DNA from 2 places in the Leifsonia sp. NPDC058292 genome. Region 2 is predicted to be linked to the other one. Evidence: predicted binding sites of a transcription regulator. Region 2 holds the regulator's gene; the other holds the start of a gene.
The links. The regulator HrcA, encoded in region 2, represses chaperone genes, less so after heat shock. The targets are predictions, from matches to a motif close to TTNGCACTCGNNNNNNNCGAGTGCNAA.
Positions count from the first base shown of each region.

Region 1: the regulator HrcA is predicted to act here: its motif matches at 1,617-1,643, upstream of groL (chaperonin GroEL).

Region 1 covers NZ_JBHVYL010000016.1:55,940-60,145, forward strand. Annotated here, with positions in the region: gene groL (chaperonin GroEL) at 1-1,571, opposite strand, end outside; gene ACFVWR_RS10825 (cold-shock protein) at 1,771-1,974, opposite strand; gene ACFVWR_RS10830 (LytR C-terminal domain-containing protein) at 2,164-2,706, opposite strand; gene ACFVWR_RS10835 (DUF3263 domain-containing protein) at 2,723-3,016, opposite strand; gene msrB (peptide-methionine (R)-S-oxide reductase MsrB) at 3,198-3,599, shown strand; gene ACFVWR_RS10845 (nitroreductase family protein) at 3,601-4,152, shown strand; gene ACFVWR_RS10850 (DMT family transporter) at 4,177-4,206, opposite strand, start outside.
Region 2 covers NZ_JBHVYL010000037.1:18,391-22,596, reverse strand. Annotated here, with positions in the region: gene hemW (radical SAM family heme chaperone HemW) at 1-71, shown strand, start outside; gene ACFVWR_RS16255 (DUF4870 domain-containing protein) at 68-451, opposite strand; gene ACFVWR_RS16250 (DUF4870 domain-containing protein) at 567-1,082, opposite strand; gene hrcA (heat-inducible transcriptional repressor HrcA) at 1,294-2,313, shown strand; gene dnaJ (molecular chaperone DnaJ) at 2,346-3,455, shown strand; gene ACFVWR_RS16235 (16S rRNA (uracil(1498)-N(3))-methyltransferase) at 3,462-4,190, shown strand.

The DNA of each region.
Region 1 (4,206 bases), on a different contig from region 2:
TCCGGCTTGTCGGCGACGACGGCCTCGGTGGTGAGGAACAGGCCGGCGATCGACGCTGCGTTCTGCAGCGCGGAGCGGGTGACCTTCACCGGGTCGTTGATGCCCGCGGCGAGCATGTCGACGTACTCGCCGGTGGCGGCGTTCAGGCCGTGACCCACCGGGAGGTTGCGGACCTTCTCGACCACGACGCCGGCCTCGAGGCCCGCGTTGATGGCGATCTGCTTGAGCGGAGCCTCGATGGCGACCTTGACGATGTTCGCGCCGGTCGCCTCGTCTCCGACCAGCTCGAGCTTCTCGAAGGCGAGCTTGCCGGCCTGGATGAGGGCGACGCCACCACCGGCGACGATGCCCTCTTCGACGGCGGCCTTCGCGTTGCGAACGGCGTCTTCGATGCGGTGCTTGCGCTCCTTGAGCTCGACCTCGGTCGCGGCGCCGGCCTTGATGACGGCGACGCCACCGGCGAGCTTCGCCAGGCGCTCCTGCAGCTTCTCACGGTCGTAGTCGCTGTCGGTGTTCTCGATCTCGTTGCGGATCTGGGCCACGCGGCCGGCGATCTGCTCGGGGTCTCCGCCGCCCTCGACGATGGTGGTCTCATCCTTGGTGATGACGACCTTGCGAGCGGTACCGAGAAGGTCGAGCGTGACGTTCTCGAGCTTGAGGCCGACCTCTTCGGAGATGACCTGGCCACCGGTGAGGATGGCGATGTCCTGCAGCTGAGCCTTGCGGCGGTCGCCGAAGCCCGGAGCCTTGACGGCGACGGACTTGAAGATGCCGCGGATCTTGTTGACGATCAGCGTGGCCAAGGCCTCGCCGTCGACGTCCTCAGCGATGATGAGCAGCTGCTTGTTGGCCTGGATGACCTTGTCGACGATCGGCAGCAGGTCTTTGATCGTCGAGACTTTCTGGTTGACGATGAGCACGTAGGGGTCTTCGAAGACCGCTTCCTGGCGCTCGGGGTCGGTCACGAAGTACTGCGACAGGTAGCCCTTGTCGAAGCGCATGCCCTCGGTCAGCTCGAGCTCGGTGCCGAAGGTGTTCGACTCCTCGACGGTGACGACGCCCTCCTTGCCGACCTTGTCGATCGCCTCGGCGATGATCTCGCCGATGGTGCTGTCGCCGGCGGAGATGGATGCGGTGGCAGCGATCTCCTCCTTGGTCTCGACCTCCTTGGCGGCGGCGATGAGCTCTTCGGTGACGGCCTTGACGGCCTTCTCGATGCCGCGCTTCAGCGTGATGGGGTCTGCGCCGGCGGCGACGTTGCGGAGGCCTTCCTTGACGAGGGCCTGAGCGAGCACGGTCGCGGTGGTGGTTCCGTCACCCGCGACGTCGTCGGTCTTCTTGGCGACCTCTTTGACGAGCTCGGCACCGATCTTCTCGTACGGGTCGTCGAGCTCGATCTCCTTGGCGATGGACACGCCGTCGTTGGTGATCGTGGGGGCGCCCCACTTCTTCTCGAGAACGACGTTGCGGCCGCGCGGGCCAAGCGTCACCTTCACGGTGTCGGCCAGGATGTTCAGGCCACGCTCGAGGCCGCGGCGCGCGTCCTCGTTGAAAGCAATGATCTTTGCCATGGTTGTTTCTCGTCCCTCCCGGACGTCTGCGAAAGATGCGAATGGTTAGCACTCGAACAGCTGGAGTGCTAAAGCGATTCTGGCACTCGTGGCAGCCGAGTGCAAGACGAGCCGGACGCCTGCCGCGAACATCCCCTGTTAACAGAGGAAGCGCCGCCCCCTGAGGGGACGGCGCTCTCTGTTGGTTGGTTGCTGCGCGCTACGCCGGACGAACCGACTCGGCCTGCGGCCCCTTCTGGCCGGTGCCGACTTCGAACACGACCTGCTGGCCCTCCTCGAGGACCTTGTAGCCGCTCATGTCGATGGCAGAGTAGTGAACGAAAACGTCCTGTCCCCCTTCATCGACGGTGATGAATCCGTAGCCCTTTTCAGCGTTGAACCACTTCACGGTTCCGTTCGCCATGCATTACTCCCATTGCTGTGTTTCCTCGCTCCGGTCCATCACCAGCGCGTTGAATCCAGATACTAATGCTTTCAATGCAAGTAATCACCAGTGATTTCGGCATTTACGCGCCAAATGACGCGAATTCGTCGGAAGTTAAACACGGGCGTAACATCCGGCGCTCTCGGATGCGGCGCGGAGGCCGATGGATCAGCCGGCGAGGTCGGCGCCGATGACCACCGTGAGCGCGGCGCCGGTGGCGACGTAGTCCTGCGTCTCGGCGATGGTGGCGCCGGGCAGCGACTGCGCGAGACCGAGCGCCGCCGCCTGGTTCTTGGGGTCGGAGTAGTACACGATCGTCTTCTGCAGGTCGGTGTCGCTGGCGTTGGCGCGCGAGTCGACCTTCCAGCCCGCCGCGACGAGCTTGTCGGCGATCTGGTTCGCGAGCCCGCCGGTCGTCGTGCCGTTCAGCACGAAGACGCTGAGATTCGGGTCGACGGTGGGAACGATGGTGGGCGTGGGAGTGGGCGTGGCGGCGGCACTCTTCGACGGTGTCGAGCCGGTGAAGGAGATGCTCCCGTTCACCAGGGAGAGTCCGAAGACGCCGGCGCCGATGAGCACGACCGTGGCGAGAGCCGCCCAGCCGAAGCCGATCCAGCCGCGGCCCTTGGGCCGCGGGGTGCGGTGGGCGCCGACCCGCCGCAGATCGTCGGGGATCGTGTCGAACCGGTCCTTGGGGTACTTCTCAGCCATCGTTTTCGTCGAATCCTCAGTCGTCGGACGCAAGCGTCCGGGTGCTCCTGGCCGCCATCCGCGCGTCGCGAAGGCGCTGCAGCCGTTTGACGAGCATGGGGTCGTGGTGCAATGCGGCGGGCGAATCGATCAGCGCACCGAGCAGCTGATAGTACCGCGCGGCCGAGAGACCGAACTCCTCGCGAATGGCCTGCTCCTTGGCGCCGGCGTGACGCCACCACTGTCGCTCGAACGCCAGGATCGCCGCATCCCGCTCGCCGAGCGCGTCGGGCCGGGAGACGGGAGCACGATCGCCTGGCGCGTTCTCCATCTCTCCCCTCCCGGAAGGCCGGCGAGCCCGTCGGGCCCGCATTCGCGGTTCATCCTATTTGCGGGATTCTGTGTGTTGCCCCAAGCCCTCGGCCCGTCGCCCACGAAAATCCGCCGTGAAACAGGGAACAGGCTCGCACTCCTCGCCGTTTAGGGTTGTGTCTGACGAAAGGATCCCCGCCATGAACGACACCGTCATCAAGAGCAACGACGAGTGGCGCGACGAACTGAGCCCGGAGCAGTTCGCTGTTCTGCGCGAGGCCGCGACCGAGCGTCCCTGGACGGGTGAGCTCCTCGACGAGAGCCGCGCCGGCCTCTACACCTGTGCGGCGTGCGGCGCCGAACTGTTCAAGTCGGGAACGAAGTTCGACTCGGGGTGCGGCTGGCCCAGCTTCTACGAGTCGGTGCGCCCGGAGGCAGTGAAGCTGCTCGAGGACGACAGCCTGGGCGTTGTTCGCACGGAGGTGCGCTGCGCGACCTGCGACTCGCACCTCGGCCACGTCTTCGACGACGGCTTCGGCACGCCGACGGGCGACCGCTACTGCATGAACTCCATCGCGCTCAACTTCACCGCCGGCGAATAGCGTGGGGCGCATCGCCGAGGCCGTCGCAGCGCGCCGGTCGTACTCGCGCGTGACCGAGGCGGCGCCGACCCACGAGCAGCTGCTGCCGCTCATCGCGGCGGCCGGCCGGGTGGCCGATCACAGCTCGCTGCATCCGTGGCGAGTCATCGAGCTGCGGGGCGCGGCGCGCGTGCGTCTGGGTCACGCTTTCGTGACTGACGCGAGGGCGTCCGGGCACGGGGCCGACAAGCTCGCGGCGAAACCGCTGCGGTCGTCGCTGCTGTTGGCGATCGTCGCGGTGCGCACGAAAAGCGAGAAGGTTCCCGGCTGGGAGCAGGATGCGGTGGCCTCCGGCGTCGCGCACGTCCTGAGCCTGCTGCTGCACGAGGAGGGCTGGGGCGTCATCTGGCGCACCGGACGTCACACGCGCTCGAAGGCCGTGCACAAGATGCACGGCCTGGCGAAGAACGAGCGGCTGCTGGGCTGGCTGTACGTCGGCGGCATCCCCGAAGGGTCGAAGGAGGGCCACCGCAAGACCATCGACCCGGAGCGCTATCTCACGACGCTGGACTAGCCGAGGCCGCCGCTCCGAACGGAGCTAGGCGTCGGCGACGGCCCTGCGGCCCCA
Region 2 (4,206 bases):
CAGTGCGACTGACCCTGCGGGGGCGGCTTCTGGCCGACGCTGTCGTGCGTCGTCTGCTGGCGGATGCCTAGCTGACGAACTTGATGGCGATCGGGTACGTGTAGTACTGGCCCTGATTCGACTTCACCGCGGCGATGATGCTGAACACGATGTTCACCACTCCGGCCGCGATGATGATGAACACTCCCACGACCACGATCGTGAGGATGCTGCCCACGATGTACGCGATGAAGATCGTGATCTGGAAGTTCAGGGCGGTGGCGGTGTGCGCGCGGACGAACGGACCCTTGTCTTTCAGCACGAGGTAGCCGATCAGCGCCGGGATCCAGTTGAACAGGATCCCTCCGACGTGCACGAGGGTCGCCCAGAGCTTCTCGTCCGAAGGACTGAGCTGCTGCGAAGGGCCGCCGTACGGTGCGCCGGGAGGCGGCGGCGGTGGGGTTGCTGACATATGAGGTTCTCCTAGAATGCGCCCGGAAGGGCGGTCGGGGATGGGTCGCCCCAACCTTAGGGCAAACCTCTCGAAACTGGGAAGCAGCCGAGAGGTCTGCCCGAGCGGTCGAGAGCTACTTGATGAAGCGGAAGTTGACCGGATACCGGTAGGCGCCGCCGCCGTTGACCTTCACGAATCCGAGGATCGAGAAGACCAGGTTCACGATGTACAGCACCCACGGGATGAGCAGGCTGAACACGAACCCGACGGGCGAGAACACCAGCACGATGCCGATGATGACGGAGACGAACCAGACGATCAACCAGGTGATCTGCCAGTTGAGTGCCTCCTTCGACTCCTGCCGAGTGAGTTGACCGCGGTCTTTGAAGACCAGGAAGATGATCAGAGACGGCAGGATCCACAGGATGCCGCCGAGATGGGCGAACGACGCCCACTGCTTGTCTTGGGCCGGGTCGAGAGGCGCGGCAGGTGCGCCGTACGGCTGCTGCGGCTGCTGGGGCGGCACCCCGCCGTACGGCTGCTGCGGTTGCTGGGGCTGCTGGGGCGGCACCCCGCCGTACGGCTGCTGCGGCTGCTGAGGGGGCAGCCCCTCGTTCGGGTCGGCCGGGGGCTGTGTGGGGTCGGTCATGATCGGTGCCTTTCGTTCGAGATCCTGGGCGGGTCGGTCGAACCTCTCGGCGAGGCGGAGCCTGCCGATCAGTGCCCGCCCACGCTGTTGTGAGGCGGCACGACTAAGGTACTGCCGCCCGTCTCGGCGGTGCAATGAAAGGGACGCGTGTCGGCGCGTTATGATTAGCACTCAGGATCGTTGAGTGCTAAGGGTCGGGAGGCGTGGGCGGATGGTGTCTGAACGGAGCCTCGAAGTTCTCCGCGTCATCGTGCAGGACTACGTGTCGTCGCGTGAGCCCGTCGGGTCGAAGAGCATCGTCGAGCGTCACGCGTTCGGCGTGTCGGCCGCGACGATCCGCAACGACATGGCCGCCCTCGAAGAGGAAGAGCTGATCGCGGCGCCGCACACGTCGTCCGGTCGCGTTCCCACGGACAAGGGGTACCGCCTGTTCGTCGACCACCTCGCAGAGGTGCGGCCGCTGAGCGCTGCGCAACGGCAGGCGATCGAGACGTTCCTCGGGCAGTCCATCGACCTCGACGACGTGCTGGCGCGCACCGTGCGACTGCTCTCGCAACTGACCAACCAGGTCGCCCTGGTGCAGTATCCGTCGGTGTCGCGCTCCCGCATCCGTCACATCGAACTCGTCACCCTTGCACCCCGCCGGGTGCTCTGCGTGCTCATCACCGACACCGGTGCCGTCGAGCAGCGGGTCGTCGAGCTTCCGGCAGAGCTGGGCGACGAGGAGGTGGCGGAGATCCGCGGCGCGATCAACGGAGCGGCCGCCGGCCTCTCTCTCGCCGACGCCACAGCCCGGCTCCGCGACCTGCCCGACGCCCTGAGCGAGCGCACGCGCACGCACGTGGAACCCGTCGCCAGCGCGCTCATCGACCAGATCGCGGCGAACAGGCAAGACAAGCTCGTGATGGCCGGCGCCGCCAACCTGGTGCGCACCGAACACGATTTCACCGGCAGCATCTTTCCCGTTCTCGAAGCGATCGAAGAGCAGGTGATCCTGCTCAGGCTGTTCGGTGAGATGGCGACCGATCAGAACGGTGTCGCGGTCAGCATCGGCCGTGAGAACGCCGCCTTCGGGCTCGCGGAGACCTCGGTGCTCTCCAGCGGATACTCGGCTTCGGGCGCTGACGTCGCCCGGCTCGGGGTGCTCGGCCCGCTGCGGATGGACTACTCGAGCAACATGGCCGCCGTTCGCGCGGTGGCCCGTTACCTTTCCCGCCTGCTCGGCGAATAGAAGAATCGAACGAAGAAAAGGAAAAGCCGTACGTGGCCGACCATTACGAAGTCCTGGGCGTTGAGCGCAACGCCACCCCTGAAGAGATTAAGAAGGCGTACCGCCGCCTCGCGAGAGAACTGCATCCGGATGTGAACCCGAGTCCCGAAGCGTCGGAGCGGTTCAAGCTGGTCACCCACGCCTACGACGTGCTGAGCGACCCGCGGGAGCGGGAGCAGTACGACCTCGGCCCGCAGCCGGGGTTCGGTGGCGGCGGAAGCGCCGATTTCGGCGGCTTCGGCGACATCTTCGAGACGTTCTTCGGCGGCGGAGGAAACAGCCGCGGCCCGAAGTCGCGCCGCGAGCGCGGTCAAGACGCGCTGTTGCGCGTGGAGGTCGACCTCGACGAGGTCGTGTTCGGCACCCACCGCGATCTCGAGGTCGACACGGCCGTCGTGTGCGAGACCTGCAACGGCTCGTGCTGCCAGCCCGGAACGGCGCCGGTCACGTGCGACATCTGCCACGGCACGGGAAGCATCCAGCGCTCCGTGCGCTCCCTGCTCGGCAACGTGATGACGTCGAGTCCGTGCGGAACCTGCCGCGGCTACGGCACCGTGATCGCGACACCGTGCGTCACCTGCCAGGGGCAGGGCCGCGTGCGTGCGCGCCGCACCGTGCCGGTCGACATCCCGGCCGGCGTCGACACCGGCCTGCGGCTGCAGATGCCCGGCAGCGGCGAGGCGGGCCCCGCCGGCGGACCGAACGGCGACCTCTACCTCGAGATCAAGGTGAAGCACCACGACGTGTTCAGCCGCGACGGCGACGACCTCCTCTGCACTCTCGAGGTGTCGATGACGGATGCCATCCTCGGCACCACGGCGACGGTCAAGTCGCTCGACGGCGACATCAAGCTGGAACTGAAGCCGGGCATCCAGAGCGCCGACATCATGAGCGTGAAAGACCGCGGGATCACGCACCTGCGCGGCAGCGGTCGTGGCGACCTGAGGGTCGGCATCCAGGTGGTCACTCCGACCAAGCTCGACCACAAGGAGCGCGAGCTGATCAAGCAGTTCGCGTCCATCCACAAGCACCCCGAGCCCTCGCTCGCCCGCTTCCAGCAGGGCCTGTTCGCCAAGCTGCGTGACCGGTTCCTCAACGTCTAGGCAGCGATGAGCTCGCTCTACCTCCGCGAAGACCTCGACGCCGTCGGCGTCGGCGATCGCCTCTCGATCACCGGCGCCGAGGCGAAGCACGCCGCGACGGTGAACCGCACCCGGCCCGGGCAGTCGGTGCTGATCGGCAATGGCCGCGGGCTTGTCGCCAGCGGCGAGGTGCTCGTCGCGACGGCGGCGGAGCTGACGATCGACGTCGAGGCGGTGGAGCACGTCGAACCCTCGTCGCCGCGTGTGACGCTCGTGCAGGCGCTGGCGAAGGGGGACCGCGACGAGCTGGCCATCCAGGCGTCGACGGAGCTCGGCGTCGACGCTGTCGTCCCGTGGTCGGCCGCTCGGTCCGTCTCCCGCTGGGAGGGGGCCAAGGTCGCGAAAGGTCGGGATCGCTGGGCGACGATCGTGCGCGAGGCCGCCAAGCAGTCGATCAGGGCATGGGTGCCGGAGGTCGGCGCACTGTCGTCGACCAAGGACGTGGCTGCGCTGGCGGCCGACCATCGCGTTCTCGTGCTCGAACCGGACGCGCAGACGCCGTTGACCTCCCTGACGCCGGATGCGCGGCCGCTCGTGCTCGTGGTCGGCCCCGAGGGCGGGATAGCGCCCGACGAGCTCGACGCACTGAAGAACGCGGGCGCCGAACTCGTGCGGCTCGGCGACACCGTGCTCCGCACTTCGACGGCGGGGCCGGCCGCCCTGGCCGTGCTCAACGGAATGCTCGGGCGCTGGTGAGGCAGCGGCCTTAAGA